One region of the Streptomyces azureus genome, then DNA from elsewhere that is predicted to be linked to it. Evidence: riboswitches for the same ligand, from Rfam matches in the RefSeq annotation. Region 1 holds a riboswitch; the other holds the start of a gene.
The links. Region 1 has a riboswitch for ZMP and ZTP ahead of AOQ53_RS04225 (glycine hydroxymethyltransferase). Riboswitches for the same ligand answer to the same signal wherever they lie in the genome.
Positions count from the first base shown of each region.

Region 2: linked by a shared signal. The riboswitch ahead of AOQ53_RS35650 (bifunctional 5,10-methylenetetrahydrofolate dehydrogenase/5,10-methenyltetrahydrofolate cyclohydrolase) and the one ahead of AOQ53_RS04225 (glycine hydroxymethyltransferase) in region 1 are both predicted to bind ZMP and ZTP.

Region 1 is NZ_DF968204.1:582-13,181, forward strand. It holds partial or broken gene AOQ53_RS45765 (glutamine amidotransferase-related protein) at 1-857, opposite strand, end outside; partial or broken gene AOQ53_RS04205 (antibiotic biosynthesis monooxygenase) at 887-1,466, opposite strand; gene AOQ53_RS04210 (DMT family transporter) at 1,635-2,477, opposite strand; gene AOQ53_RS04215 (hypothetical protein) at 2,622-2,978, shown strand; gene AOQ53_RS04220 (glutathionylspermidine synthase family protein) at 2,993-4,168, shown strand; ZMP/ZTP riboswitch at 4,297-4,406, shown strand; gene AOQ53_RS04225 (glycine hydroxymethyltransferase) at 4,440-5,888, shown strand; gene AOQ53_RS04230 (hypothetical protein) at 6,350-7,267, opposite strand; gene AOQ53_RS04235 (RNA polymerase sigma factor) at 7,260-7,862, opposite strand; gene trpS (tryptophan--tRNA ligase) at 7,952-8,965, shown strand; gene AOQ53_RS04245 (2'-5' RNA ligase family protein) at 9,151-9,729, shown strand; gene AOQ53_RS04250 (decaprenylphospho-beta-D-erythro-pentofuranosid-2-ulose 2-reductase) at 9,742-10,497, opposite strand; gene AOQ53_RS04255 (FAD-binding oxidoreductase) at 10,532-11,914, opposite strand; gene AOQ53_RS04260 (phosphatase PAP2 family protein) at 12,048-12,566, shown strand; gene AOQ53_RS04265 (decaprenyl-phosphate phosphoribosyltransferase) at 12,559-12,600, shown strand, end outside.
Region 2 is NZ_DF968453.1:3,088-19,324, forward strand. It holds gene AOQ53_RS35575 (ornithine cyclodeaminase family protein) at 1-178, shown strand, start outside; gene AOQ53_RS35580 (EamA family transporter) at 221-1,045, opposite strand; gene AOQ53_RS35585 (hypothetical protein) at 1,102-1,287, opposite strand; gene AOQ53_RS35590 (ROK family transcriptional regulator) at 1,388-2,548, opposite strand; gene AOQ53_RS35595 (carbohydrate ABC transporter permease) at 2,718-3,683, shown strand; gene AOQ53_RS35600 (carbohydrate ABC transporter permease) at 3,702-4,625, shown strand; gene AOQ53_RS35605 (ABC transporter substrate-binding protein) at 4,636-5,985, shown strand; gene AOQ53_RS35610 (Gfo/Idh/MocA family protein) at 6,015-7,214, shown strand; gene AOQ53_RS35615 (L,D-transpeptidase family protein) at 7,243-7,938, opposite strand; gene AOQ53_RS35620 (SDR family oxidoreductase) at 8,184-9,098, opposite strand; gene AOQ53_RS35625 (MBL fold metallo-hydrolase) at 9,189-9,818, opposite strand; gene AOQ53_RS35630 (S-(hydroxymethyl)mycothiol dehydrogenase) at 9,818-10,903, opposite strand; gene AOQ53_RS35635 (ABC transporter ATP-binding protein) at 11,094-12,848, shown strand; gene AOQ53_RS35640 (hypothetical protein) at 12,909-13,199, opposite strand; gene AOQ53_RS35645 (nuclear transport factor 2 family protein) at 13,336-13,701, shown strand; ZMP/ZTP riboswitch at 13,743-13,827, shown strand; gene AOQ53_RS35650 (bifunctional 5,10-methylenetetrahydrofolate dehydrogenase/5,10-methenyltetrahydrofolate cyclohydrolase) at 13,850-14,707, shown strand; gene AOQ53_RS35655 (CU044_5270 family protein) at 14,708-15,706, opposite strand; gene AOQ53_RS35660 (RNA polymerase sigma factor) at 15,956-16,237, opposite strand, start outside.

The sequences.
Region 1 (12,600 bases):
GGACCGGCCGCCCCGGACGGACCAGCCCCGGTACGTGTACCAGCCCCGGTACGTGTACCAGCCCCGGTACGTGTACCAGCCCCGGTAGGTGTACCGGCCCCGCCGGACCAGGCCGCCCCGCCCGACGGGATCACCGCTCCCCAGAGCGTGGCCGCAGGCCGACGGCCCGCCGCCGACGACCGAGAGACCCCCGCCTCGCACTCCGGTACCACCACGCGGCGCCGGGCCGATGACTCGTGCGACGGCACTGCCGTGTTCTTCGTGCGCAGCTTGCCGGCCCGCTCCGCGGTCAGGTTGCGGAAGTTCACGAGCATGCGATGGCCGAACTCCGTGAGAACGGACTCCGGATGGAACTGCACGCCCCACAGCGGCCGGGTGCGGTGCCGCAGACCCATGAGGACGCCGTCCTCCGCCCAGGCCGTGGCCTCCAGCATCTCCGGCAGCGGCTCGCGGACGGACAGCGAGTGGTAGCGGACGGCGGAGAAGTTCTGCGGCAGGCCCTGGAACAGGTCGCGTTCGTCATGCCGGATCGTGGACAGGTGCCCGTGCCGCGGCTGCGGAGCGGGCCCCACCACTCCGCGCTCCCCGAGCGCGATGCCCTGATGGCCGAGACACACGCCTAGCACGGGAACCGGGGAGGTCGCGACCAGCCTGGCCGCGATGCCGAAGTCACGCGCGTCCGCCGGGTGCCCGGGACCCGGGGACACCACCAGGTTGTCGAACTCCCGGAGATCCGGAACCCCGTCGACGGCGGCGTCGTTGCGGACGACCACCGGCTCCTCGCCGTTGACCTCGGCGATCAGCTGGAACAGGTTGTACGTGTACGAGTCGTAATTGTCGATGAGCAGGGTCTTCACCGCCCACCTCCCTCTGTTCGTTCGCGGGCCTACGTGGCCCGGCGTATGTGCCGTCCGCGGAGCGCCTGGAGCGACGGGTACAGCCATTTCCTGAAGAAGCGCTGGAGCCGCGGCATGAGAATCCAGGTGACAAGGGCCGTCACGCACAGACACAACAACAGCGTGCGGATCAGTGCATTGAGGTCACCGAGATCGGGAAGCACCGTCAGATTGAACAGGAGCACCGGCGGAAAAACCGCGCTCATATTCACGAACCACAGTTTCCATTTCGACGGCGGAGCCGGTGGCGCGGGTGTCAGCGTCTGCACCTCGAACCAGGCGCGGACACCCCGCACCCGCCTGCGCACCACCTCTTGGGCGAGCCCCTCCAGCCGGGCGTCCCACTGTGCCCGGGAGGGTGATTTCTCCCAGGCCAGGGCCGCACCCTCGCTGGCGAAGCGATAGACGACATGCCACTCCGCCCCTCCGTCGACAAGTACCCCACCCCTCCAGAAACCCCGGTTGCCGCGCGGTCGCGCCCAGCATGGCCCACCCCCAGGAGTGGAAGTCGGCCGTCCGGCCCGGCATCACGCGATAGGCCACGGTGACCGTGACGGGATTACTGGGCACGCCGTCCCATACGGAAAGCGGTTCACGCGCGTTCAGGATTCAACAAATAATTTTCCGCATCCGGAACGTGAAGCTTTTGAGCAGATGGGAATCGCCCCCTATCACCTGGCGTGCCCCCTCCGGCGAGCTGGCGTGACCCCTCCGACCAGCCGGGCGCAATCCCCGCGATCACCTGGGCGTAAGCGCGCTCTCCGCCCGCTCCACCGGCGCCTCCCCGAACCGCGACAGCGCCAGCGCCCCGGCCACCGCCACCGCGAACCCGAGCAGCGCCGGCCACTCCAGCCCCGGCCGCGTACGGTCCCCGAGCCACACCACGCCGATCAGCGCGGGCGCGACGGTCTCACCGAGCACCAGTCCCGCGGTCGCCGTGGTCACCGACCCGCGCTGGAGGGCGGAGGTCAGCAACAGGAACGCGGCCCCGCCGCCGAGCAGCAGCGCGTACGCCGCCGGGTTCGTGAAGAGCACGGCGGGCGTCAGACCGTCGATGAGCCGCACCGCCACCTCCACCACCCCGAACCCGAGCCCGGCACCCAGCCCGAGCGCGAGCGCCCGCCCCCGCTCCGGCAGTCGCCCTCCCACCCCGCCGAGCAGCAGCACCCCGACCGCCGCGGCGAGCATCGCCCACCTCAGCCAGACCGGCCCGACCTCCTCACCCTCCGCCCCGGACGCCAGCCCCAGCAGCGCGAGCCCGGCGCACACCACCCCCACCGCCGCCCACTCCATGCGGCTCAGCCGCACCCTGAGCAGCCGCGCCGCGACCACGGCCGTCACCGCGAGGCTCGCGGCCAGCGCCGCCCCCACGGTGTAGATCGGCACCGACCGCAGCGCGGCGATCTGGAGCAGGAAGCCGAACCCGTCCATCCCGAGCCCGACCAGATACCGCCACTGCCGCAGCGCCCGCCACAACAGCGCCACGTCCCCGCCCGGGCCGGTCGCCACCGCCCGCGCGGCCATCGCCTGCAACACCGTCGCCGTACCGAAGCAGACCGCCGCACCAAGGGCGCACACCATTCCAAAAATCACAAAATGACAGTAGAGGAGGGGGTGTGAGCCGGGGGGTCATGCGCGCTCGCTCACACCGGTCTCTAGGCTGACCGCTCGGCAGTACCTATCAGGGACACGCAGTGCACGACGGGGACACGGGGAGACACGGACATGGCTGAAACACGGCGGCGACTGCGCTCGAGCACGGTGGTGTTGGGCGGCATGGGTGTCCTCGCGGCGGCCCTGTCCGCGTGCGGCTCCGACCCGGACCGCCGCTGCGTGGACCGGGACAGCCACGACTACATCAACGGCTACAAGATCGTCGCCGACAAGAACTGCAAGTCCGGCTCCTCGTCCTCCTACGGCAAGGGCCGCAAGACGACCGGCAAGACCAAGAGCACGAACGCCGACTGGTACTACGACGCCGACGTCAGCGGCGGCTACGCCGACAACGGCACCTTCAGCCGCAGCGAGGCCGTCGACCGGGGCGGCTTCGGCTGCTCGGGCTCCGGCAGCAGCGGCGGCTGACGGACCGTACGCACATGGAACGCCGCACCCTCACCCCCCGCCCCGGCTGGCAGCAGACCGTCGAGGAACAGGGCCTGATCTACCCCCTGACCCGCTACCCCGACGGCTCCCTGCGCCCCTACTGGGACGAAAGCGCCTACTACGTCTTCACCCTTGCGGAGATCGAGGCCCTGGAAGAGGTCGTCGAGGAACTCCACCGCATGTGCCTCACGGCGGCCGGCCACATCGTCACCGAGGACCGTTTCGCGGACCTGGGCATCACCGACCCCCGCGTGGCCCAGGCGGTCGCCGAGTCCTGGCACCGCCGCGCCGAACTCCCCTCCCTCTACGGCCGTTTCGACCTCCGCTACGACGGCACCGGCCCGGCCAAACTCCTGGAGTACAACGCCGACACCCCCACCTCACTGGTGGAGGCCGCGTCCCCCCAGTGGTTCTGGATGGAGGACCGCTTCCCCGGCGCCGACCAGTGGAACTCCCTCCACGAGCGCCTGATCGACGCCTGGCGGAAACAGGCCGCCCTCCTCCTGCCGGGCAGCCCGCTGTACTTCGCGTACTCCTCCGCCGACGAACTCGGCGAGGACCTCATGACGGTCGCCTACCTGAAGGAGACAGCCGAGCAGGCGGGGATGGAAACCGACTGGATCTCCATGGAGGAGATCGGCTGGGACCGCCTCTCCGGCCGCTTCGTCGACAACCGCCTCCGCTTCATCCGCAGCATCTTCAAGCTCTACCCCTGGGAGTGGCTCACCACCGACCGCTTCGCCGACCACGTCCTGGAGACGCTGGACAACGGCGGCGGCACCGGCTCCACCCTCTGGATCGAGCCGGCCTGGAAAATGCTCCTCAGCAACAAGGCGCTCCTGGCCATCCTCTGGGAGCTGTACCCCGACCACCCCAACCTCCTCCCGGCCTACCTGGACGGCCCCCGGGACCTGCCGGGCTGGGTCGCCAAGCCCCTCCTCGGCCGAGAGGGCGCGGGCGTCACGATCCAGGAACCCGGATCCCCCCGGGCCCGCCGGGACGAACCCTGCTGCTACCAGGAACTGGCCCCCCTGCCCGACTTCGACGGCAACCACGTGGTCCTGGGCGCATGGGTGGTGGAGGACGATTCGGCGGGCCTGGGCATCCGAGAATCCTCGGGCCTGATCACGGACGAGTACGCCCGCTTCCTACCGCACGTGATTCTCTGAAAGGGGCCGGGGGAGGGACGCCCCTCCGAGGGGCGCGGAGAACTGCGCGACCAGCCACAGGCAACCCGCACCCGGCAGCGATGCCCAACCCGGCAGATGCTCCCCCGCCCCCTCACCCGGTAGGCTGATCACCGGGCCGTGACTGGCGTGCTGGGATGGGACCGACCATCGGGAAGCGGCCCCCGGACCTGGTTGAACCCCGGGGACCGGAACCGTGCCGTGCGCCTGGGCCGTACCGTGAACGCTGAACGCAACGTCCGGAGGTCCATTCATGCCAGCCGAGCCCCTCTCCACCGCTTCCACCGCCTACCGCGCCGCCCTCGACGTCATCCGCGCCGTAGAGCCGCGCGTAGCCGACGCCATCGGCCAGGAGGTCGCCGACCAGCGCGAGATGCTCAAGCTGATCGCCTCCGAGAACTACGCCTCCCCGGCCACGTTGCTGGCGATGGGCAACTGGTTCAGCGACAAGTACGCCGAGGGCACCATCGGCCGCCGCTTCTACGCGGGCTGCCGCAACGTGGACACCGTCGAGTCCCTCGCCGCCGAGCACGCCAAGGAACTCTTCGGCGCCCGCCACGCCTACGTCCAGCCGCACTCCGGCATCGACGCCAACCTGGTCGCCTTCTGGTCGGTCCTCGCCCAGCGCGTCGAGGTCCCGGCCCTGGAGAAGGCCGGCGCCCGCCAGGTCAACGACCTCTCCGAGGCCGACTGGGCGGAGCTGCGCCGCGCCTTCGGCAACCAGCGCATGCTCGGCATGTCCCTCGACGCCGGCGGCCACCTCACCCACGGCTTCCGCCCGAACATCTCCGGCAAGATGTTCGACCAGCGCTCCTACGGCACGGACCCGGCCACCGGCCTCATCGACTACGAGGCCCTGCGCACCTCCGCCCGCGAGTTCAAGCCGCTGATCATCGTCGCGGGCTACTCGGCCTACCCCCGCCTGGTGAACTTCCGGATCATGCGCGAGATCGCCGACGAGGTCGGCGCCACGCTCATGGTGGACATGGCGCACTTCGCCGGCCTGGTCGCGGGCAAGGTCCTGACCGGCGACTTCGACCCGGTCCCGCACGCCCAGATCGTGACGACGACCACCCACAAGTCGCTGCGCGGCCCCCGCGGCGGCATGGTCCTGTGCGACGACTCGCTCAAGGACCAGGTCGACCGCGGCTGCCCGATGGTCCTCGGCGGCCCGCTTCCGCACGTCATGGCCGCCAAGGCCGTCGCCCTCGCGGAGGCCCGCCAGGAGTCCTTCCGCGACTACGCCCAGCGCATCGTCGACAACTCCCGCGCCCTCGCCGAGGGCCTGATGCGCCGCGGCGCGACCCTCGTGACCGGCGGCACGGACAACCACCTGAACCTGATCGACGTCGCCTCCTCCTACGGCCTCACCGGCCGTCAGGCCGAGGCCGCGCTGCTCGAGTCGGGCATCGTCACCAACCGCAACGCGATCCCCGCCGACCCGAACGGCGCCTGGTACACCTCCGGCATCCGCATCGGCACCCCGGCCCTGACCACCCGCGGCCTGGGCACGGCGGAGATGGACGAGGTCGCGGCCCTGATCGACCGCGTCCTCACCACGACGGAGCCGGGCACCACCAAGTCGGGCGCCCCCTCCAAGGCGGCCCACGTCCTCGACGCGAAGGTCGCCGACGAGATCAGCCACCGCGCAACGGACCTGGTGGCGGGCTTCCCGCTCTACCCCGAGATCGACCTCGGCTGAGATCCGCAGGGCTCACCGCGAGCGAGACCTCGGCGCGCTCACCGGCGTCAGGGCTCCCAGGTCGATCAGCTCATGCAGTGGCTCCTCACGTGGCGGCGGTCCGGCTTCGCGCCGGGCCGCCGCGCGGCGTATCACATGACTGCCGCCGAGCCCCAGAAGCAGGCCCCCGGCAGCCCACCAGACACCGCCCTCCACCGGGCCGGACCCACCGCGGCGGACCGGTCACCGGTAGTCCCGTCGGGCAGGGGGAGGACGTCGGCGACCCGTTTCACCGGCTCACCGAGCAGCCCCGCTCTGCAGGGCCATCGCCGCCGTCAGCGCTCCCGCGCCTGCGATCAGTCCACGAACCCTGCACCACCATTGACGCATCCGAGCCCCCAGCCAGCCGATCTGCGCGGCCCCGAGAGCCGCCCGTCACTTCTGGTACACCGCCCGGCCCGTCGGGGTTCCCACCCCGCGGGCTATCTCGGGGACTCGCCGCGCGGAGCCGTGGCCGACCTCGCGATCTCCACCGCCCGCGCCTTCGACGCGACGCCCTCCAGTCGCAGCGTGACGACGCCGTCAACGCCCGGGGAGGTCCACAGCAGGGTCGGCCCGGCCGTCCGCTCCTCACGCGTGTAGCGGTCACCGTCCGCCTCGACCAGCCAGAAGTTCAGCAGATGCGGCCGCGGGAACCACAGGGCCCAGTCCGTCACATCGCCGTTCCCGGGCTCGCCCCGCAGCGCCACCCACCCCGGCTGCTCGCGCACGCGCTTGACGAAGCTGGTGTCCAGACGCGCCCGGTACTCGTCCAGCCGTATGGTGCGCCCCTGCTCACTCCAGCACAGGCTCATCAGGACCCGCCCATGCGGCTGGCTGCTCACAGTCACCGCGTCCGGCGTCCCGAGACCCTTTGGCACCACTGGCGCGAACCCTGCCCGCTGCTCGGCCTGCGCGAGGGAGACCGGCTGTCCGCAGCCGGGCACCTCGGCGCTGTGAGTGGGCACCGCCGACGGGTCGTACCTCACCTCGACCCCGCCGAAGTCGAACCAGTCGGCCACCGCGGCCCGCACGGGGGGCGTGAGCACGAGCACCGTCAGCAGCCCGCACAGCGCCGCGGTCAGCGACCGCCACCGCGCGTGCGCCCAGCGCCGGACCGACCGCAGCCGCTCCCGGACCCCGGGCGGTTCGGCCACCGGCACCGGCGTCTGCTCGGCCAGTATCTGCGCCAGCACCCGCTCCGCCATCGACTCCGGACCGGCGCCGCCCGGCGCGTCGAGCGACCTCCCCAGCGCCCGCAGCTCCTCCCGCAGCCGGGCGGCTTCCGCGCGTCGGCGCGGCGCCCTGTCAGCGTCGTAGCGCCCGGCGTCGCCGTCGGGCACACCCCGTCCGTCACTCATGCTCCTCACCCCCCTCCCGAGGCTGGAAGTCCGGCAGCAACCTGGCCAGCTTGCGCAGGGCACGGTTCAGGCGCGACTTCACCGTCCCGCGCGGCCAGCCAAGGGCCTGGGCCGTCTCCGGCTCGTCCATCTCCAGCAGGTACCGGTAGGTGACGACCAGTCGGTGCTCCTCGCTCAGTTTCTCCAGGGCGGCCAGTAACGCCGCGCGGCGCTCCGCCTCCAGTGTCGCGACCGCGGGGTCCGCCGACTCCGGTATGAGCGGCTCGGCCTTCACCAGCGCCGCCTCCCGGTCGGCGAGCGTGCGCTGGCGCGCGGCCCTGCGCACTGTGTTCCTCGTCTCATTGGCGACGATCGCCAGCAGCCACGGCTTGAACGCCATGCCGTCCCGGAACCTGCCCAGGGCGCAGTACGCCTTGACGAAGGCCTGCTGCACCACGTCCTCAGCGTCCGCTCCCGCCCCGAGCGCGGTGGCCGCCCTGAGCGCGATTGCCGTATGCGTCCGCACCAGCACCGCGTACGCCTCCGGCTCTCCGGCGCGTACGCGTGCGATCACCGCGGCCTCATCGGCGATGCGGCCCCCCTCCCGCGTTCTCACACTCTTGTTACACCGCCGGACAGGGATCGGTTCCCACCTGTTTCGGACCAGTTCCGGATCGCCCCACGGGACCTGAGAGAATGGTGAACATGGCCTCTGACCGACCTCGCGTGCTGTCCGGAATCCAGCCCACCGCCGGCTCGTTCCACCTCGGCAACTACCTCGGCGCCGTGCGCCAGTGGGTGGCCCTCCAGGAGACCCACGACGCGTTCTACATGGTCGTCGACCTGCACGCGATCACCATCCCGCAGGACCCGAAGGACCTGCGCGCCAACACCCGCCTGGCCGCCGCCCAGCTGCTGGCCGCGGGTCTGGACCCGGACCGCTGCACGCTCTTCGTCCAGAGCCACGTCCCCGAGCACGCGCAGCTCGCCTGGATCATGAACTGCCTCACCGGCTTCGGCGAGGCGAGCCGGATGACCCAGTTCAAGGACAAGGCCGCCAAGCAGGGCGCCGAGCGCGCCTCCGTCGGCCTGTTCACGTACCCGATCCTCCAGGTCGCGGACATCCTGCTCTACCAGGCGCACGAGGTCCCGGTCGGCGAGGACCAGCGCCAGCACGTCGAGCTCACCCGCGACCTCGCCGAGCGCTTCAACGGCCGCTTCGGCCAGACCTTCACCGTCCCGAAGCCGTACATCCTCAGGGAGACGGCGAAGATCTACGACCTTCAGGACCCGTCGATCAAGATGAGCAAGTCGGCGTCCACGCCGAAGGGCCTCATCAACCTCCTCGACGAGCCGAAGGCCACCGCGAAGAAGGTCAAGAGCGCGGTCACCGACACCGAGACGGTGATCCGCTACGACGTCGAGAACAAGCCGGGCATCAGCAACCTCCTCACGATCTACTCGACCCTCACCGGGGCGGGCATCGCGGAGCTGGAGGAGAAGTACGCCGGCAAGGGCTACGGCGCGCTCAAGACGGACCTCGCCGAGGTCATGGTCGAGTTCGTGACGCCGTTCCGGGAGCGCACGCAGCAGTACCTGGACGACCCGGAGACGCTCGACTCGGTCCTGGCCAAGGGCGCTGAGAAGGCACGCGCCGTCGCCGCGGAGACCCTCGCGCAGGCGTACGACAAGGTCGGCTTCCTGCCCGCCAAGCACTGAACCCGCTCCCGCGCACAGCCGTACCACCGAACAGCGCTGTACATCACTTCGGTTGCGCCTGCCTGTAACCGGGTCGTGGCCGTACAGTCGATAACCGGGTGGTCGTATCAGCGGCCACTCCGCTCGATCCGGCGGGACTCGCTCCGGCAGGACGGGTCTCACCAACTGAAACGACAGGAGACGACGTGGGGACCGTAACGATCGGTGTCTCGATCGCGGTCCCGGAGCCTCACGGCAGCCGGCTTCAGCAGCTGCGCGCGGGCTTCGGCGACGCCGCGGCTCACGGCATTCCCACGCACGTCACCCTGCTGCCGCCGACGGAGATCGACGAGTCAGCCCTGCCGGCCGTCGAGGCGCATCTCGCCGAGGTCGCCGCGACCGGCCGACCGTTCCCGATGCGGCTGTCCGGCACCGGCACGTTCCGGCCCCTGTCGCCGGTGGTGTTCGTGCGGATCGTCGCGGGTGCGGAGGACTGCACCCGGCTCCAGGAGCAGGTCCGCGACCCCGCCGGGCCGGTGGTACGCGAACTGCAGTTCCCGTACCACCCGCACGTCACGGTGGCGCACGGCATCGACGAGGCGGCGATGGACCGCGCCTTCGAGGAACTCGCCGACTACGAGGCCGAGTGGCCGTGCACCGGCTTCGCCCTCTACGAGCAGGGCGCCGACGGTGTCTGGCGCAAGCTCCGCGAGTTCCCCTTCGGCGGCTCGGTGGTCCCGCCCCAGGCCGGACATGTGGAGCGCGGCTCCGTCCCCACCTGGTGATCCGCTCGTAGGTCAGATCGGCAGTCGCCGGAACATCCCGCGCGGCATGTGCCGCAGCGCCGACATCACCACGCGCAGCGCGCCCGGCACCCACACCGTCTCCGAGCGGCGCCGCAGCCCCAGCTCGACGGCCGTCGCCACCGCCTCGGGCGTGGTCGCGAGGGGCGCCTCGGGCAGGCCGGCGGTCATCCGCGTCCGGACGAAGCCGGGGCGTACGATCATGACGTGCACGCCCGTGCCGTGCAGCGCGTCGCCCAGGCCCTGCGCGAAGGCGTCGAGGCCCGCCTTGCTGGAGCCGTAGATGAAGTTCGCGCGGCGGGCCCGCTCGCCCGCGACGGAGGACATGACGACCAGCGAGCCGTGCCCCTGGGACTGGAGCGCGCGGGCGCACACCAGGCCCGCCGAGACCGCGCCGGTGTAGTTGGTCTGCGCGACCCGCACCGCCGCCTGCGGCTCCCGCTCGTCGCGGGCCTGGTCGCCGAGGAGGCCGAAGGCGAGCAGCACCATGTCGATGTCTCCCTCGGCGAAGACCTTGCCGAGCACGGCCTCGTGGGAGGTGGGGTCGAGCGCGTCGAAGGCGACGGTGTGCACATCGGCCCCGAGCCCGCGCAACTGCCCGGCGGCTTCCTCCAGGGCGGGCGACGGGCGGCCGGCCAGCCAGACCGTGCGGGTGCGGCGGGCGATCAGCCGGCGGGCGGTGGCCAGCGCGATCTCCGACGTCCCGCCGAGGACGAGCAGGGACTGAGGGAGACCGAAGGCGTCCTTCATGACAGCTCCTAGAGGTTGCCTGGTGTGCCTGTGCCTAGAGGCCGAGGCGGCGGGACAGATCGGACGTGAAGACCCCGTGCGGATCCAGTTCCGCGCGCAGGGTCCGGAACTCGTCCAGCCGCGGGTACATGGCCGCGAGCAGCTCCGGGCGCAGCCGGGCGTCCTTGGCGAGGTAGACGCGTCCGCCGGCGGTGGCGACCTCCTCGTCGAGTTCGTCGAGGAACGCGCCGAGGCCGGGCAGGCCCGCCGGGATGTCCAGCGCCAGCGTCCAGCCGGGCACCGGGAAGGACAGCCAGCCCGGGTCGGACTCCCCGAAACGCTTGAGGACGGCCAGGAACGACGGGCAGCGGCGTTCGGAGATGCGGCGCACGATGCGGCGCAGGGCGTCCTCCTGGCCGTAGCCGACGACGAACTGGTATTGCACGAAGCCGCCCCGGCCGTAGACGCGGTTCCAGTGGGGCACGCCGTCCAGGGGGTGGAAGAAGGCGGAGATGCGCTGGAGTTGGCAGGACCGCGCACGGGGGGCCTTGCGGTACCAGAGCTCGTTGAAGAGGCCCACGGTCGTACGGGTGAGCAGGCCCTCGGGCAGGCCCGCGGGGGCGGACGGGAAGCGGGAGGTGCGGAAGGACAGCGGGTTCCGGCGCAGGCGGGCGGGGAGGGTGTCCAAGGGCGCGTGGTCGCCGCGGGTGAGGACCGCGCGGCCGGTGGCGGCGCCCCGGGCCAGCAGGTCGATCCAGGCGACCGAGTAGCGGTAGCGGTGGTCGGTCGCCGCCAGCCGGGCCATCAGGTCGTCGAGGTCCGCCGCCCGTTCGGTGTCGACCGACATCAGTGAGGTCTCGACCGGCTGGAGCCGGATCGTCGCGGTGAGGATCACCCCGGTCAGTCCCATGCCGCCCGCGGTGGCGTCGAACAGGGGCGTTCCGGGGATCACCGTGCGGATCTCGCCGTCTGCGGTGAGCAGTTCGAAGGCCAGCACGTGCCGCGAGAAGGAGCCCGAGACATGGTGGTTCTTGCCGTGGATGTCGGCGCCGATCGCCCCGCCGACGGTGACGTAGCGGGTGCCGGGGGTGACCGGCACGAACCAGCCGAGCGGCAGCAGCACCTCCATCAGCCGGTGCAGGGAGACGCCCGCGTCGCACAGCACGGTGCCGCCGTCGGCGTCGATCGCGTGCACGCGGTCCAGGCCCGTCATGTCGAGCACGGACCCGCCCGCGTTCTGCGCCGCGTCCCCGTACGCCCGTCCCAGGCCCCGGGGGATCCCGCCGCGGGCCCCGCAGTCGCGGACGGCCGCCGCGGCCTCCTCGTAGGTCTGCGGGCGGATGAGCCGGGCGGCAGTGGGCGCGGTGCGGCCCCAGCCGGTGACGGTGGTGTGGTCCAGGCCCATGACGTCCGGGACGGAATCGGTGTCGGCAGACATGTCCGTGACCGTATCGCCCCAATGTGAGCTTTTAGTTCGAGAACATGGCGCTCCTCCCCGAAACGGGTGATTAATGGGATGTCGCTCAATATTGCCGGAGTTCAGGCCAGGTGGGCGTGAACAGTGAGTCCACATGGACGACCTCGACGACCTGCACGACATGGATCACCGGATCGTTTCGGCGCTCAGAGCGTGCGGCACCGACCCGCGCGTGGCCGGCGCCGCGCGTGCCCTGTCCTGGGCGGGGGAACACGCGGCGCTGTGGCTGGCGGCGGGGCTCGCCGGAGCCGCCGTCGACGGCAGGAGACGCGGCGCCTGGCTGCGCGGCACGGCGCTCACCGCGGGGGCGCACCTCGTCAGCATGGGGGTGAAGCGGATCGTGCGCCGCCCGCGCCCCGCGCACGTCGAGCCCCTGGTGCGCACCGCCGGCCGGCACTCCTTCCCCAGCTCGCACGCCACGTCCGCCGCTGCCGCCGCCGTCGCCTTCGGCGCCCTGGGAGCGCGCGCCGTCCCGCCGCTCGCCGCCGCCGTGTGCGTCTCGCGGCTGGTGGCCGGCGTCCACTACCCCTCGGACGTCGCGGCGGGCGCGGCCCTCGGCGCGCTCACGGCCCGGCTCGGCGCCCGCTGGATGAGGGGAGCCCACCATGGCTGAGACGGCCGTCCTGCGGCAGCGCACCCCCCAGGAG
Region 2 (16,237 bases), on a different contig from region 1:
CATCGACGGGACCGCTCCGGCGCGGACCGATGCCGAGCAGGTGACCGTCTACACCCCGGTCGGTCTGCCCTGGCAGGATCTCGCACTCTCCTGGGCCGCCTATCAGGCGGCGCTGCGGGACGGGGTCGGCGTCGACTTCCGGTTCCACTCGCGCCCGAAGGACGGGGACGGCACATGAGCACGGCCGCGACCGCCCCTTCCATACGCCAGGGGCCCTGTCTCACCCCAGTGTGAGCAGTACCGTCGCCGCCCCCGCCCCCAGCAGCCCCAGCGCCTGGCGCTGGCTGATCCGCTCGTGCAGGAGGGCGAGGCCGAGGATGACGGGCAGGGCCGGGTAGAGGGAGGCGAGGACGACGGCGACGGCCAGCAACTGGCGCTGTGCGCCGAGCAGATACAGCACGAGGCCGAGGGCCGCACCGGCCCCGATGAGAAGGGCCTGGACGCAGTGGCCCGGCGGCAGCTTCAGTCGGCGGGCGTGGCGGACGGCGTCCGGCAGGAGGACGAGGACCGCGGCGACACGGCCCGCGGCGACGGGCCACAGACCGCTTCCCGCGCCGGCCTGGCCCAGGGCGAGGTACTGCACGGCCACGCCCGCGCTGGCGAGCAGTCCGTCCGCCGTCCCCTTGCCCGCGCCGCCCCCGCCTCCGGAGACGAACCACAGCGCGGGGACGGTCACGGCGATGCCGAGCCAGGCCAGGGCCCCAGGGCGGTCGCCGAGGACGAGCACCCCGCACAGCACCGACAGCGCGACGCCCGTGACGGCGCTCACGGGCACCACGACGCTCATCGCGCCCCGGCTCAGCCCGCGGTTGAGGAACCGCATGGCCATGCCGCTGCCGACGCCGGACAGCGCGCCCCACAGCAGGTCGGCGGTGTGGACGGCGTCGGCGGGCATGAGGAGCGCGGCTGCGCAGGCGAGCAGCAGCCCGCCGAGCTGGCCGAGGAAGGTGACGGCGGCGTGGTGGATGTGCCGTGACAGCAGGCCGCCGGCGAAGTCGACGATGCCGTAGACGACGGCCGAGGAAAGTGCGAGAAGGGCACCCATTGGATCAGGGGTGCCCCGGGACGAGGGTCCGATGCGTCAGCGGACCTGGCTGACGCTCAGGCCGCGGGCGCGGACTGCGGGGCCGCGGCGGCCCACTCCAGGACGAGCCGCTGGTACTCCTCGCGCTGCTCGACGCTCAGTGTCCCGCCCGACCGGCGCCACAGGGCCCGGATCTCCTCGTTGACCTCGTCAGCCGTTCGCTGGGAAGAGGATTCAACAGTGGTGGACATGCTGTGAAGCATACGTCGCCGCAGGTGAAGACGATGTGAGTAATCGTGAGTTAAACGGTCATTCCGGACAGTGTTGCTGATCACGTCCATCTCCCAGTAAACGTGAGCCTGTTCACGCTTCGGCCGACCCCAGCACCAGCACCTTGATGGCCAGCACGGCCGCGCCGCGCGCCCAGTCGTGAAAGTCGGACACCTTCGTCTCCAGCTCGACCGGGGCGGCCAGGGGATGCCGGTTGTCGCGGACGGTCTCCTCGACCGTCTTGCCGGCCACGTCCATCAGCCCGACCCCCTCCCCCGCGAGCAGGATCTTCTGCGGCATCACGAAGTTGGAGATCTGCGCGACGAGCGTGCCCAGGGCGCGTGCGGCCTCGTGGACCACCCGGGCGGGCATCGGGTCCCCGGCGGCGGCCGCCGCGAGGATCTCCTCGTACGTCCGGTCGCGGCCGGTGGCGGCCTGGACCTGGTAGCGGATGTTGGGGATGGTCAGCAGCGAGACGGCACTGCCGCGCCGGCCGTCCGGGGTGAGCGGGCCGCCCGGGTCGACGATCCAGTGACGGCCGAAGCCGCGGTCCTCCTCGGCGCAGGACACTCGTTTGCCGCCCAGGACGAGTCCGTAGCCGATGCCGGCGCCGATGGTGAGGACGACGAAGCGGTCCAGGCCGCGCCCGGCACCGAACCAGGTCTCGGCCTCGACCAGGGCGGCGACGTCGTTCTCGACGACCACCGGCAGCCCGGTGCGCTCCTCGACGAGTTCGGCCAGGGGGACGTCCCGCCACAGCAGGAAGGGGGACTCGCCGACGACGGCACGGTCCTGGACGAAACCGCCGACACCGATGCCGATCCCGGCGAGCCGGGGATGGTCGCGGGTCAGCTCGGCGGTCATCTCTCCGAGCACATCGGCGACTTCGGCGGGGTCGTGGGTGGTGAGCGGACGGTCGAGGCGGGCGACGATGTCGCTTCTGAGTGTGGTGACGACGCCGTAGACCATGTCCTCGGTGATCTTGAAGCCGAGGAAGGACCAGGAGTCGGCGACGACGTCCAGCGGTGTCGAGGGGCGGCCCTGGCGCGCCTCAGCCGGCACTCCCGCCTCGGCCACCTCGACCAGCAGGCCCGACTCGATCAGCGGCTTGGTCAGCCGGGTGAGGCTGCCGGCCGACAGCCCCAGCCTGCGGGCGAGCTCGGTGCGCGACAGCGGGCCGTGCACGAGCACCTCGATCGCCACCGCGCGCTCCCCCGGGCTCAGCGGCGGCCAGCTGGCGATGTCTGCGGTCATGTCGGCCCGACTCCCCTCGCCTTTTTTTCGCACTGAAACCAACACGACCACTCTAAGGCGATGATGGCTACTGCGAAAAGATGTACGCACCCCTCTTGACGCAGTAATTGTTTCGCGCCAAAAGTAAGTCCTGCCAGAGGACGAGCCGCCGCAGCGAGGGAGTCTCCCGATGACCATCGCCTCCAGCAGCCCTCCGTCGCGCCTGCCCGCGGGCGGCGCGACGGAGGCCCACAACAAGCCCAGGACACGACGCGACGACGTGAGCGAGAACAGGGGTGACGGACGGCTGGCCGCGGCCTTCATCGCACCGGCACTGCTCGGCTTCCTCGTCTTCCTGCTCTGGCCGACGCTCCGGGGCATCTACCTGAGCTTCACCCGCTTCAACCTGCTGACTCCGGCGGAGTGGGTGGGCCTGGACAACTACGTCCGCATGGTCAACGACCCCATTTTCTGGGACTCCTTGACGGTCACCGTCGAGTACGTGGTCATCAACATCGGCGTCCAGACGGTCGCCGCGCTCGCCATCGCCGTCCTGCTCCAGCGGCTGACCCAGTCGGCGATGCTGCGCGGCATCGTGCTCACGCCGTACCTGATGTCGAACGTCGTCGCGGGTCTGGTCTGGCTCTGGATCCTCGACGCCCAGCTCGGCATCGGCAACGAGATCATCAGCGCCCTCGGCGCCGACCGCATCCCGTTCCTCGCCGACGAGACCTGGGCGATCCCGACGATCGCGCTCATCAACGTGTGGCGGCACGTCGGCTACACCGCGCTGCTGCTGTTCGCCGGTCTCCAGGCGATCCCGAACGACATGTACGAGGCGGCCAGGGTGGACGGCGCGAGCGAGTGGCGGATGTTCTGGCGGATCACCATGCCGCTGCTGCGGCCGGTGCTCGCGGTCGTGCTCATCATGACGGTGATCGGGTCGTTCCAGGTGTTCGACACCGTGGCCGTGACCACCGCGGGCGGTCCGGCGAACGCGACCAACGTGCTCCAGTACTACATCTACGGCTCCGCCTTCGGCCGCTTCCAGTTCGGCTACGCCTCGGCCATGTCCGTCGCCCTGCTCATCGTGCTCAGCGCGATCACCATCCTCCAGTACCGGCTCACGCGGGCCGGCCGGACCGACCTCGGCTGACGGAAGGGAGACACCGGCATGGCTGCCGTGACGACAACGACGTCGACGACTGTGCGACCGGTCCGGCGCAGGTTCCCCTTCGGGCGGGCCGCCGCCTGGACCGTGATGGGGCTGATCGTCCTCATCATCCTGCTGCCGTTCTACTGGATCCTGCGCACCGCGCTCTCCACCAACGCGGGTCTCAACGCGGATCCGACCAACCCCCTGCCCGTGGACCTCACCACCAGCGGCTTCGAACGCGCCCTGGGGATGCAGTCGGCCGAGGAGGCCGTCGCGCAGGGCGGTGCGGGCGGCGGGCTCGACTTCTGGCGCTATCTGCTCAACTCGGTGCTGGTCTCGACTCTGATCACCGGCTGTCAGCTCTTCTTCTCCGCGATGGCCGCGTACGCCTTCTCACGGTTGCGCTGGCGCGGCCGGGACGCGGTGTTCGGGCTGTTCCTGGCCGGGATGATGGTGCCGACCATCTTCACGCTGCTGCCGAACTTCGTGCTCATCAAGCAGTTGCACCTGGTGGACACGCTCCTCGGCATCGCCCTGCCCACCATGTTCATGGCGCCGTTCGCGGTGTTCTTCCTGCGCCAGTTCTTCATGAACATCCCCCAGGAGGTGGAGGAAGCGGCTCTGCTGGACGGCGCCGGGAAGATCAAGATCTTCTTCCGGGTGGTGCTGCCGATGGCGTCCACGCCGATCCTCACGCTGGGCGTGCTGACGTACATCACCTCCTGGAACGACTACTTCTGGCCGCTGATGGTCTCCTACAGCGACAGCTCGCGCGTGCTGACCGTGGCGCTGGCGATCTTCCGGGCGCAGACCCCGGCGACCGGCGTCGACTGGTCCGGGCTCATGGCGGCGACGCTGATCGCCGCGCTGCCGATGCTGGTGCTGTTCGCCTGCTTCGCGCGCCGCATCGTCAGCTCCATCGGCTTCACCGGGATCAAGTAAGGGGACTGTGATGCGAATTCGTCTGCGTACGCTCGTCGCGGCGACCGGAGCGCTGGCGCTGTCCCTGGTCAGCGGATGCGCGCAGCAGGGCGCCGCCGGATCCTCCGCGAACACGGTCACGTACTGGCTGTGGGACGCCAACCAGCTGCCCGCCTACCAGGCCTGCGCCAAGGGGTTCGAGAAGGAGAACCCCGGACTGAATGTCAAGATCACCCAGTTGGGCTGGAGCGACTACTGGACCAAGCTCACCGCCGGGTTCATCGCGGGCACCCAGCCGGACGTGTTCACCGACCACATCCAGAACTTCGGCCAGTACGCCGACCTGAAGGTCCTGGAACCGCTCGACGACCTCGGCATCGAGAACGCCGACTACCAGCCGGGCCTCGCCGCCAACTGGATCGGGAAGGACGGCCATCGGTACGGCGCTCCCAAGGACTGGGACACCGTCGCGCTGTTCTACAACTCGAAGATGACGAAGGACGCCGGCCTCACCGCCGGGCAACTGAACAACCTCGCCTGGAACCCGGAGGACGGCGGCACCTTCGAGAAGGCCATCGCCCACCTCACGATCGACAGGAACGGCAAGCGGGGCGACGAGCCGGGCTTCGACAAGAACAACGTCAAGGTGTACGGCCTGGCCTCGAACGGCGGCGGCTTCGGCGACGGCCAGACCCAGTGGAGTACCTTCGCCGCCTCCGCCGGGTGGAGCTACCTGGACAAGCCCCGCTGGGGCACGAAGTACCAGTACGACAGCAAGACCTTCCAGTCGGTCATCAAGTGGTACTTCGGTCTGGCCAAGAAGGGCTACATGCCGCCGCTGTCCGACTACAACGTCCAGTCCAACCAGGCGAACACCCAGGTCGCGGCGGGCAAGGCCGCCACCGCGTTCGACGGGGCCTGGATGATCTCCACGTACGCGGGCTTCAAGGGCCGGGACATCGAGACGGCCCTGACACCGGTCGGCCCGACCGGCAAGCGCGCCACCATGATGAACGGCCTCGCCGACTCCGTCACCAAGGCCTCCAAGAACAAGGAGGGCGCCAAGAAGTGGGTGGCGTATCTGGCCTCGGACAAGTGCCAGAAGGTCGTCGGCGGTTACGGCGTCGTCTTCCCCGCGACGAAGGCCGGGACCGAGGCCGCCGTCGCCGCGTACCGGAAGAAGGGCATCGACGTCTCGTCCTTCACCGAACCCGTGGCCGACACGAAGAACTTCCGGACCTTCTCGTACCCGATCGCCAGTTACTCGGCGGACATGACGGCGCTCATGGCGCCGGCGATGGAGGACATCTACGGCAACGGCAAGCCGGTCAGCAGCCTCGACGAGACCAACGAACAGATCAACCTGATCCTCTCGCAGTGATCCCCCGACCAGTGAAGGGCACGCCTCACATGACGTTCTCCATCGGCATCGTCGGCGCCGGACAGTTCTCGGGCCAGTTCGCCACGCTGTTCCAGGCCCACCCCGGCGTCAGCGCCGTCTACGTCACCGACCTGCTGCCCGAGAGGGCCGGGCAACTCGCCTCCGCCCAGGGGCTGACGGGCACCTTCCCGTCGTACCAGGCCATGCTGGAATCGGAGGACGTCGACGCCGTCGCGATCTTCACGCAGCGCTGGACGCACGGGCCGCTGGTGCTCCAGGGCCTCAACGCGGGCAAGCACGTGTACTCCGCCGTCCCCATGGCCATCAGCACGGAGGAGATCGCCGCGATCATCGACGCGGTCAAGGCCACCGGGCTGACGTACATGATGGGCGAGACCAGCGAGTACAACCCGGCCACGGTCCACGCCCGCAACCAGATCGCCGAGGGCGCCTTCGGGCGGCTGTTCTACGCCGAGGGCGACTACGTCCACGACATGGACCTGGGGTTCTACGAGGCCTACCAGTACAGCGGCGGCGAGAACTGGAAGGCCACCGCCAGCTATCCCCCGCTGCTGTACCCGACGCATGCGGTCGGCGGGGTGCTGGGCGCCTGGAAGACGCACGCGGTCAGCGTGTCGGCGGTCGGTGTCGTCGACGACCGGGGTGACGGCGTCTTCGACAAGGAGGTCAGCCAGTTCGGCAACGACTTCTCCAACGCCACCGCGCTGTTCGAGGTGGCGGGCGGCGGCTCGTTCCGTACGAACGAGTTCCGGCGGGTCGGCTACCCCTCGCACATACGGGAGTCGCGTTTCCGCTTCTTCGGCACCGAGGCGAGCATGGAACAGCTCGCGACGGTCGCCCTGTGGCAGGACAAGCAGGGGGTGAAGGACATCAGCGAACTGCTGGAGCCCAAGCCCACCATGGCGCCCGACGACCCGTCGCTCCAGCACATCGCGCCCGAGCTGCGGGCCGCGTTCACCTCCGGGTCGGCTCCCGTGCACGACCGTGCGCGGCTGCCGAGGGAGTTCGACAACCTCCACAACGGCCACGAGGGCAGCCACCACTTCCTGGTGGACGACTTCGTGACCGCCGTCAACACGCGCACCCTGCCGTCGGTGAACGCGTGGGTGGCCGCCCGCTACACCCTGCCGGGCATCATCGCGCACGAGTCCGCGCGGCAGGGCGGGGTGCGGCTGGAGATCCCGGACTTCGGGGACGCGCCCCTGTAGGGACTCCGTGCGGGCCGGGTGCCTGGGATCAGGTGCCCGGCTTGCGGCCGTACACGAAGACGTCGTCGCCCTTCTTCAGCAGCGACCAGTACTTCTTCGCGTCGGTCTTCGTCATGTTGACGCAACCGTGCGAGCCCGGCGGGTTCCACATGCTGACGCCGACCGAGTGGAAGGCCTGGCCGCCGTCGAAGAACTGGGCGTAGGGCATCGGCACGTCGTAGATGGACGAGACGTGGTCGATGTTGCGCCAGTAGATCTTCTTCAGACCGGTGCGGGTCTCGTAGCCGTCGCGGCCCGTGCGGACCGGGACGGGGCCGTAGACGAGCTTCTTGCCGTCCTGGATCCAGCTCAGCTGGAGGCTCAGGTTCACACAGGCGATCCGGCCCTTGTTCACCGGGCACTTGCCGTCCTTGTTGGGGTTCTTCCCGACCGCCTTCTGCTTCTGCATCAGGTCCATCACGCCCCAGGTGACGGGCCCGGCGTAGCCGGCGTTCGGGGAGATGCCGTGCTTGGTCTGGAAGGCCTTGATCGCCTTGCAGTCGGCAGCGGACTGCTTGCCGTCGACCGGGCGGCCGAGAAACTTCTCCACCTGCTTCTGGTACGGGCCGGTCTTGGTGGTGCAGCTCGCGGCCGCGGCCGGCGTGGCGCCGAGCGCGAGTGTGAGCGGTGCCACCAGTCCGGTGATCCCGAGTACGACGGCACCCCGTCTGCGTACGTCCCCCATGGTTGGTCCTGCCCTTTCGCGGAAGTGGTCACATGGTCTGCGATCCCTGCCAGCTAGACGGGCGCACGGGGGATTCGGTTGTGCGGTCTTTCGGCCTGCGACGAAACGGTGACATACCTCGCCACGCAGCCGGCCGAGGACGACCAGCGTGGTGCCGGTGATCCATGCGGCGTCGGGCGAGACGAGGAGAGCGACGGCCGCGAGACGTCCCCGGCCGGGGTGCGGGTCAGGGAGCACGGTCCGTCTCAGCGGTAGCCGGTCGTGTCGGCCGGCTTGCCCGTGTCCTGCACCTCGACGAGGTAGCGCCAGGCATCCGGGCGGCTGCCGTCGAGGTCGGTGAAGCCGTACTCCTGGGCGAGGCCGCCGCTGGAGAGGGACCGGCCGTTCCAGCGCGCCACGTCCGGGTCGGCGGCGAGCGCGGCCACGGCCCGGCCCACGTAGCGGGGGGTCTCCGAGATGGCGAAGTGGGGCTCGCGCTCCAGGGCGTCGCGCCAGTTGTCCTCCCGTACCCCGAAGGTGTCGAGCATGATCTCCGAGCGCAGCCAGCCGGGGGTGAGGGCGACGGCGGTGGCGCCGCGCGGGCCGAGTTCGTGGCCGAGGGCGAAGGCCATGCGCAGGACGGAGGCCTTGGCGAGGTCGTAGAAGAAGTTCACGCGGTAGTTGTCGGCGTTGTAGTCGGCGGTTCCGTCGGTGACCTCGACGACGAGGCCGCCGGGGTGGCGCAGCAGCAGCGGCAGGGCGTGGTGGCTGGTGATCGCGTGCGTCTCGACCGCGAGCCTGAGCAGGTGCAGGCCCTTGTCGAGATCGTGCTCCCAGAGCGGGCTCTCCCACTCGAAGAGGTTCTCACCGCCCCAGATGTCGTTGACGAGAACATCGAGGCGGCCCTGCTCGTCGGCGATCCTGTCCACCAGAGCGCGGACCTGTGCCGGGTCGAGGTGGTCGGCGGGTACGGCGATGCCCTGCCCGCCGGCCTCGGTGACCAGGTCGGCGGTGTCCTCGATGGTCTCGGGCCGGTCGTACTCCGAGCGGCGGGTGCGCGTGCTGCGGCCGGTGACGTAGACGGTGGCGCCGGCCGCGCCGAGCTCCACCGCGATGCCGCGTCCGGCGCCCCGGGTGGCTCCGGCTACCAGTGCGACCTTGCCTTTCAGTGGAGCTGACATGTCCGACCTCCCGTGACCGTGGCTGCTTGTCGCCTCCAGGGTGACGGGTAAGCCGGACATCTTCTGTCGCCTTTTACGGGAGACACGTGATCAGTGTCCCCGGGCGATCCACTCCTGAAGGTGCGGGGCCTCCGCGCCGATGGTCGTGGCGTCTCCGTGGCCGGTGAGGACCTTCGTCTCGGGTGGCAGCGTGAGGAGGCGGTCGCGGATCGAGTCGATGATCGTCGGGAAGTGCGAGAAGGACCGGCCGGTGGCGCCGGGGCCGCCCTGGAAGAGGGTGTCGCCGGTGAAGACGGTGGCGAGCCCGGGGTCGTACAGGCACACCGCGCCGGGCGCGTGCCCCGGGGTGTGCAGGACCCGCAGGTCGGCGCCGCCGGCCTCGATCACCTGGCCGTCGACCAGCCAGGCGTCGGGCTCGCGGTCCGGGTGGGTCTGCTTCCACAGCGGCAGGTCGTCGCGGTGCAGCCAGATGGTGGCTCCGGTGCGCTCGGCGAGGGCGGGAGCGGCGTCGATGTGGTCGTTGTGGGCGTGGGTGCACACGATGGCCGTGAGCCGGCGGTCTCCGACGGCCTCCGCGATGGCGTCGGCGTCGTGGGCGGCGTCGATGACGATCGCCTCGTGGTCGTCACCGACGATCCAGACGTTGTTGTCGACGTCCCAGGTGCCGCCGTCGAGGCTGAACCGGCCGGAGGTGACGAGGTGTTCGACGCGCGGGGCCATCACAGCACCACCACCGAGCGCAGCACGTCGCCGTGGTGCATCCGCTCGAACGCCTTCTCCACCTCGTCGAGCTGGATGGTCTCGGTGACGAACGCCCCGAGGTCCAGGCGCCCTTGCAGGTGCAGGTCGATCAGCATGGGGAAGTCGCGGGACGGCAGGCAGTCGCCGTACCACGACGACTTCAGCGCCCCGCCACGCCCGAACACGTCCAGCAGCGGCAGTTCGAGTTTCATCTCGCGGGTGGGCACGCCGACCAGGACGACCGTGCCGGCGAGGTCGCGGGCGTAGAAGGCCTGCTTGTACGTCTCCGGGCGGCCGACGGCTTCGATGACGACGTCGGCGCCGAAGCCGCCGGTGAGTTCGCGGATCGCCTCGACCGGGTCGCACTCGCGCGAGTTGACGGTGTGGGTGGCGCCCATGGTCCGTGCGGTGGCGAGCTTGCGGTCGTCGATGTCGACGGCGATGATCTTCGCCGCTCCGGCGAGGTGCGAGCCGGCGATGGCGGCGTCGCCGACACCGCCGCAGCCGATGACGGCGACCGTGTCACCCCGGCCGACGTTTCCGGTGTTGATCGCGGCGCCGATGCCGGCCATGACGCCGCAGCCGAGCAGCCCGGCCACCTGCGGGGCGACCGCCGGGTTGACCTTGGTGCACTGCCCGGCCGCGACCAGCGTCTTCTCGGCGAAGGCACCGATGCCGAGGGCCGGGGACAGCACCGTGCCGTCGGTGAGGGTCATCTTCTGCCCGGCGTTGTGGGTGTCGAAGCAGTACCAGGGCCGCCCGCGCAGACAGGCGCGGCATTTCCCGCACACCGCACGCCAGTTGAGGATCACGAAGTCACCGGGCTCGACGTCGGTGACGCCGTCGCCGACCGCCTCGACCACGCCCGCGGCCTCGTGGCCCAGCAGGAAGGGGAAGTCGTCGCTGATGCCGCCCTGCTTGTAGTGCAGATCGGTGTGGCACACCCCGCAGGCCTGGACGCGCACGACCGCCTCCCCCGGGCCGGGATCGGGCACGACGATGGTCTCGATCCGTACCGGCTCGTCCTTGCCCGGTGCGATCACACCGCGTACTTCCTGCGCCATGCTGACTCCTTCGTCGGCTTCGTCGGCCGGGATGCCTTCCCTTCCGACCCTACGCGCGACTGATCGGCAAGGGGTGCGGATCGGCCACCCGCGGCGCCGTATCACCAGCTCACGCGCTGTCCCAAAACGCCGGGCACCGCACCGGCGGCCCCCGTAACCTGAACGCTCCGCCCGACGCCGAAGGAGCGACGTGAGCATCGCAGAGACCGAGACCGGTACACCCGCCTGGCGGCTGCTCCTCGGATACGTACGGCCGCACCGCCGGTCCCTGTTCGCCGGTGCCGTGCTCTCGCTGGTCACCGGGGCGACCGGGCTGATGCTGCCGCTGGTGGCGCGGGGCCTGATCGACGATCTGGCGCACGACCGGGCCATCACCGGCGCGCTGCTGGCGATGTCGGCCCTGGTCGTGACCAACGCGGCGGTCGGAGCGCTGGGTTCGTACGTGTTGCAGCGCACCGCCGAGTCGGTGGTGCTCGGCGCGCGGCGCGCCCTGTCGTCGTATCTGCTGCGGCTGCGGATCACGGCCGTGGACCGCAGCGAACCCGGCGACCTGATGGCGCGCATCACCTCGGACACCACCCTGCTCCGCGCGGTCACCACGGACTCGCTGGTCGGGCTGGGCACGGGCGGTCTCACGCTCGTCGCGACGGTGGTCATGATGGGCCTCGTGGAGCCCGTCCTGCTGGGAGTCACCCTGGCCGTGATCCTGGGCGCGGGCGTGATCCTCGGCGTGATCGTGCCGCGTATCAACAAGGCGAGCCGGCAGGCGCAGGACGCGGTGGGTGTCATGGGTGCCTCGCTGGAGCGGATCCTCGGCGCCCTGCGCACCGTGAAGGCGTCCGGTGCCGAGCACCGGGAGGAACGCACGCTGCACGAGGCGGCGCAGGAGTCGTGGCGGCAGAGCGTGCGGGCCGCCAAGTGGTCGGCGGCCGCGGGCAACACGGCGGGGCTCGCCATGCAGATCGCCTTCATCACGGTGCTCGCGGTGGGCGGCGCGCGCGTGGCGACCGGCGCGATCGACGTGGGCACGCTGGTCGCGTTCCTGCTGTTCGTCTTCTACCTGATGTCGCCGATACAGCAGGTCGTCGGCGCCGTCACGCAGTACCAGACGGGCGCCGCGGCCCTCACCCGCATCCAGGAGGCGCTGCGGCTGCCCGCCGAGCCGGCCACCGCGGCCGCCCCGCTCCCCTCCCCCGGCACGCGGCCCGCCGCCCTCGCCTTCGACGACGTCCGCTTCCGCTACGCAGACGATCTGCCGTACGTCCACCACGGCGTGACGTTCGCCGTGCCCGCGCAGGGCATGACGGCGTTCGTGGGCCCGTCCGGCGCCGGCAAGACCACCGTCTTCTCGCTGATCGAGCGGTTCTACGAGCCGGACTCCGGGGTGATCACGTTCGACGGGCGCGACCTCGCCGACTGGGACCTGACGCAACTGCGCGCCGCGATCGGCTACGTGGAGCAGGACGCGCCGGTCCTGTCGGGCTCCCTGCGGGACAACCTGCTGCTGGGCAATCCGGAGGCGGACGACGACGCCCTCGCGCGGGTGCTGAAGACGACCCGTCTCGACGGTCTGGTCGCCCGGCTGCCCGCCGGTCTCGACACGCTCGTCGGGCATCGTGGCACCAAGCTGTCGGGCGGTGAGCGGCAGCGGGTCGCCATCGCCCGGGCTCTGCTGCGCCGGCCCCGGCTGCTGCTGCTCGACGAGGCGACCTCGCAGCTGGACGCGGTGAACGAGGCGGCGCTGCGCGACACCGTCGCGGACGTGGCCCGTACGACGACGGTCCTGGTGGTGGCGCACCGGCTGTCGACGGTGACGATGGCCGACCGGATCGTGGTGATGGATGCCGGGCGGGTCCGGGCGGTCGGCACGCACCGCGAGCTCGTGACCGCCGACCCGCTCTACGCGGAGCTGGCGGCGACCCAGTTCCTGGCCGCGTCGGACTGAACCACCGGGCATGCGTGAGGGCCGCCCGAGCCGGGCGGCCCTCGTCGCGACGCGCTGCCGTCAGGGCCGGACGTTCGGAACGGAACCGAAGACCGGGGAGACCAGGCCGACGGCCTGGTTCAGCTGGTTGAGGTCGTTGAGGCGGTTGAGCCCGGCCGGCCGGGAGGAGGGCCGCCGGATCTTGTCCTTGTGCTCGGCGGGGATGTCGCTCACGGTCAGCGAGTCCGGCGTGGCGATCGGGCTGAGCGGGTTCCGGGATTCCGCGTCGGCCGCGTTCGTCATCGGCGCGGCGAGGCCGGTGACACCCGCGGCGAGACCAACGGCGGCGACGAAACGTCGTGTTGAGATCATGCCTATCGCAGCGCGAGCGGGTCCGGCTGCGTTGCCTGCGTTTGCCGAGCTCGCCGGACGGGAGGAGGCTCGACAGGAGGAGAGGCTCCTCGCGGCCCGCTTCCGACCGGGTCGCGGCCCTTCGAAGGAGGTCATCATGGGAACCGCGGCAGACCCCGCCTTCGACAGAGAGACACTGCGCCAGGGCGTGGAAGGACAGAGCCCGGACCTGCTGCTCTCGCTCTACGCGGACGACGCGGAGTTCCGCATCGTCGACCGCACGACCCAGCCCAGCCACCCCAAGGTCCTGCACGGCCGGGACGAGATCAGCCGGATGCTGGAGGACGTCTACAGCCGCGACATGTCGCACAAACTGGAGCGGTGCGTCATCCAGGGCGACGAAGCCGCGTACAGCGAGAGCTGCGAGTACGCGGACGGTGTGCGCGTCCTGTCCGAGTCCATGATCTCGCTGAAGGACGGCAAGATCGCCGAGCAGACCCTCGTCCAGGCCTGGGACGAGTAGGGACCACGCCGACGAGCCCCGCAGGGGGCTCGGTTAGGGTGGGACCGGGCCGTGACTGGCGCTGAGGTGGAGCACCACCGGGGAGCGGCTCCGCAGGAGTCGATGCCGTGCGCCTGGGCGAAGCAGCACACCAGCCCAGGAGTGGAACATGTCGCAGGCACGGCTCATGGACGGAACCTCGCTCGCCCGGCGGATACTGGAGGAGACCGGCAAGCGCGCGGCCGGCCTCACCGAAAGGACAGGCACGGCACCGTGCCTCGCGACGGTTCTGGTCGGCGAGGACCCGGCGTCCGTCACGTACGTCCGGATGAAGCAGAACCGCTGCCGCAAGGCCGGCATCACTTCCCGGCACGTGGCGCTGCCCGCCGCCACGACCACCGAGGAGCTCGTCGGCACGCTCGAGGCGCTCTCCGCCGACCCCGGCGTGCACGGGATCCTCCTCCAGCACCCGATGGGCGAGCACATCGACGAGCGGGCCGCGTTCGAGGCGATCGCGCCCGGCAAGGACGTCGACGGCGTCACCTTCGCCTCCTTCGCGACGATGAGCTTCGGCCTGCCGGGCTTCGTGTCCTGCACGCCCGGCGGGGTCATGCGGCTGCTCGACGAGTACGGCGTCGACCCGGCCGGCAAGCGGGCCGTGGTCGTGGGACGCAGCGCCATCCTCGGCAAGCCGGCCGGCATGCTGCTGCTCGCCCGGGACGCGACGGTCACCTACTGCCACTCGCGCACCCGGGACCTGTCGGCGGCCGTGCGGGAGGCGGACATCGTGGTGGCCGCGGTGGGACGGCCCCGGTTGATCCGCGGCCAGGACGTCAAGCCCGGCGCCGTCGTGATCGACGCCGGGTACAACCCCGGCAACATCGGCGACGTCGACTTCGACTCCGCCGCGGAGCGGGCCTCGCTGATCACGCCGGTGCCGGGCGGCGTCGGCCCGATGACCATCGCCACGCTGCTGGAGCAGACCGTGGACGCCGCCGCCCGGCAGCTCGGTGCGGCCGGGGTCTGATCAGCGCATCCACGCGCTGTACGACATCACGTCGCCCTTCTTGACGCCGTACTCGGGCTCGGCGGTGCTGAAGGTGCTCTCCAGACCGAGGACGGCTCCGGTGACCGGGTCCATGATCAGCATGCGGCGGGCGCCGGGGCCGTCGTACACGTACGCCTGACCGCGTCGCCCGAGGCGGTCGGTCACCTGGCCGACGGGCCGCAGCCCCTCGGTGCCGGCCAGGAGGCGGGCGAGCGTCGCGGTCTCCCGGGCGCCGAGGGTCCAGTGGTCGAGCAGCACCTCGACGGCGTCCAACAGTTGGGGCGTGCTCAGCGGAGTGGCGGAGTGCTGAGCCTCCGTCAGGTAGGCGCGCAGGCGGTCGGGGTCGTGCGGCGGCGGGGACTGGGGCGGGGCGTCGCTCCAGCTCGGCGGATACGTCTGGTCGCTGAGGACGTGCCCGTCGTCGACGAGGTGCGGCTCGCCGCCCTCGGTGGAGAGGACCGGGCGGCCCGGATGCCTCGGGTCGGTCGCCACGACCAGTTGCGTGTGGCTGCCGTCGGCCCGCCAGCGCACGATGCGCTCCTCGGGGAGCGTGATCGGGGGCTTGTCGTCCGACATGCCCATGCTCCAGGACTGCACGTGCGTGCCCTTGCGCAGGCGGGGCGAGCCGTTGGCTGCGGCCTGTTCGGCACGCTCGGCCAGCCGGTCCAGGGGCAGCGGTGTGGAGCCGGTCTGCACCACCAGCGGACGCGGCGCGGCGACCGCCGGTGTGGTGTTCGGGCCGCTCAGCACGAGGGTCAGTGCCAAGGCGGCGACCACGACGGCCGCGACGAGCCCCCAGGCCAGCCGGGGCCGGCCGGCGCCCGGCAGCAGCCGGTCCCGCAGACGGCCGGAGGGCCGCTCCCGCAGCAGCCGCTCCAGGCGGCGCTCGGCGCCGTGGTCCAGGGGGCCGTCGCCGAAGTGAGGGCCGTCGGACGGCACCGGGTTGGCGCCGCGCACCAGTTCGAGTTCGTCAGCCATGGCCGTATTCCTTAGAGGCGGTCACGTGGGTGGCGGTAAGGGGACGCGGGGCATGGGTGTGGCCACCGGTCGGGGGCGTGGGCAGGGGGCGTGCGTCGCGGCTGGGCGCGGTCCAGGGCCAGGCGTCTGCGTCGCGATCACTCGCCGTCCTGGTGACCGCGTGTGCGTCGCGATCACTCGCGGACCTGGTGACCGCGTGTGCGTCGCGACCGATCGCGGTGCTGGTGACGGGCCCGGAGAGCATGTCGGTCACCGCCGGTCCCCCTCGCGCAGTGAGTGTCCGGTGACCACCGCCACCGCGGGACGCATGCGATCGATCTCGGCTCTGAGGCGGCGGCGGGCCCGGTGCAGCCGCATCGTGGCGGCACGCCTGCCGCAGCCGAGGGCGACCGCGACCTCGTCGATGCCGAGTTCCTCCCAGGCCGTCAGGCGCAGCACCTCCTGGTCGGACGCGGAGAGCCGGGCGAGTGCCTCGTGCACCCAGGCGCCGGGGTTCTCGGTCTCGGGGCCTTCCGCGATGTGCCGTCCGTG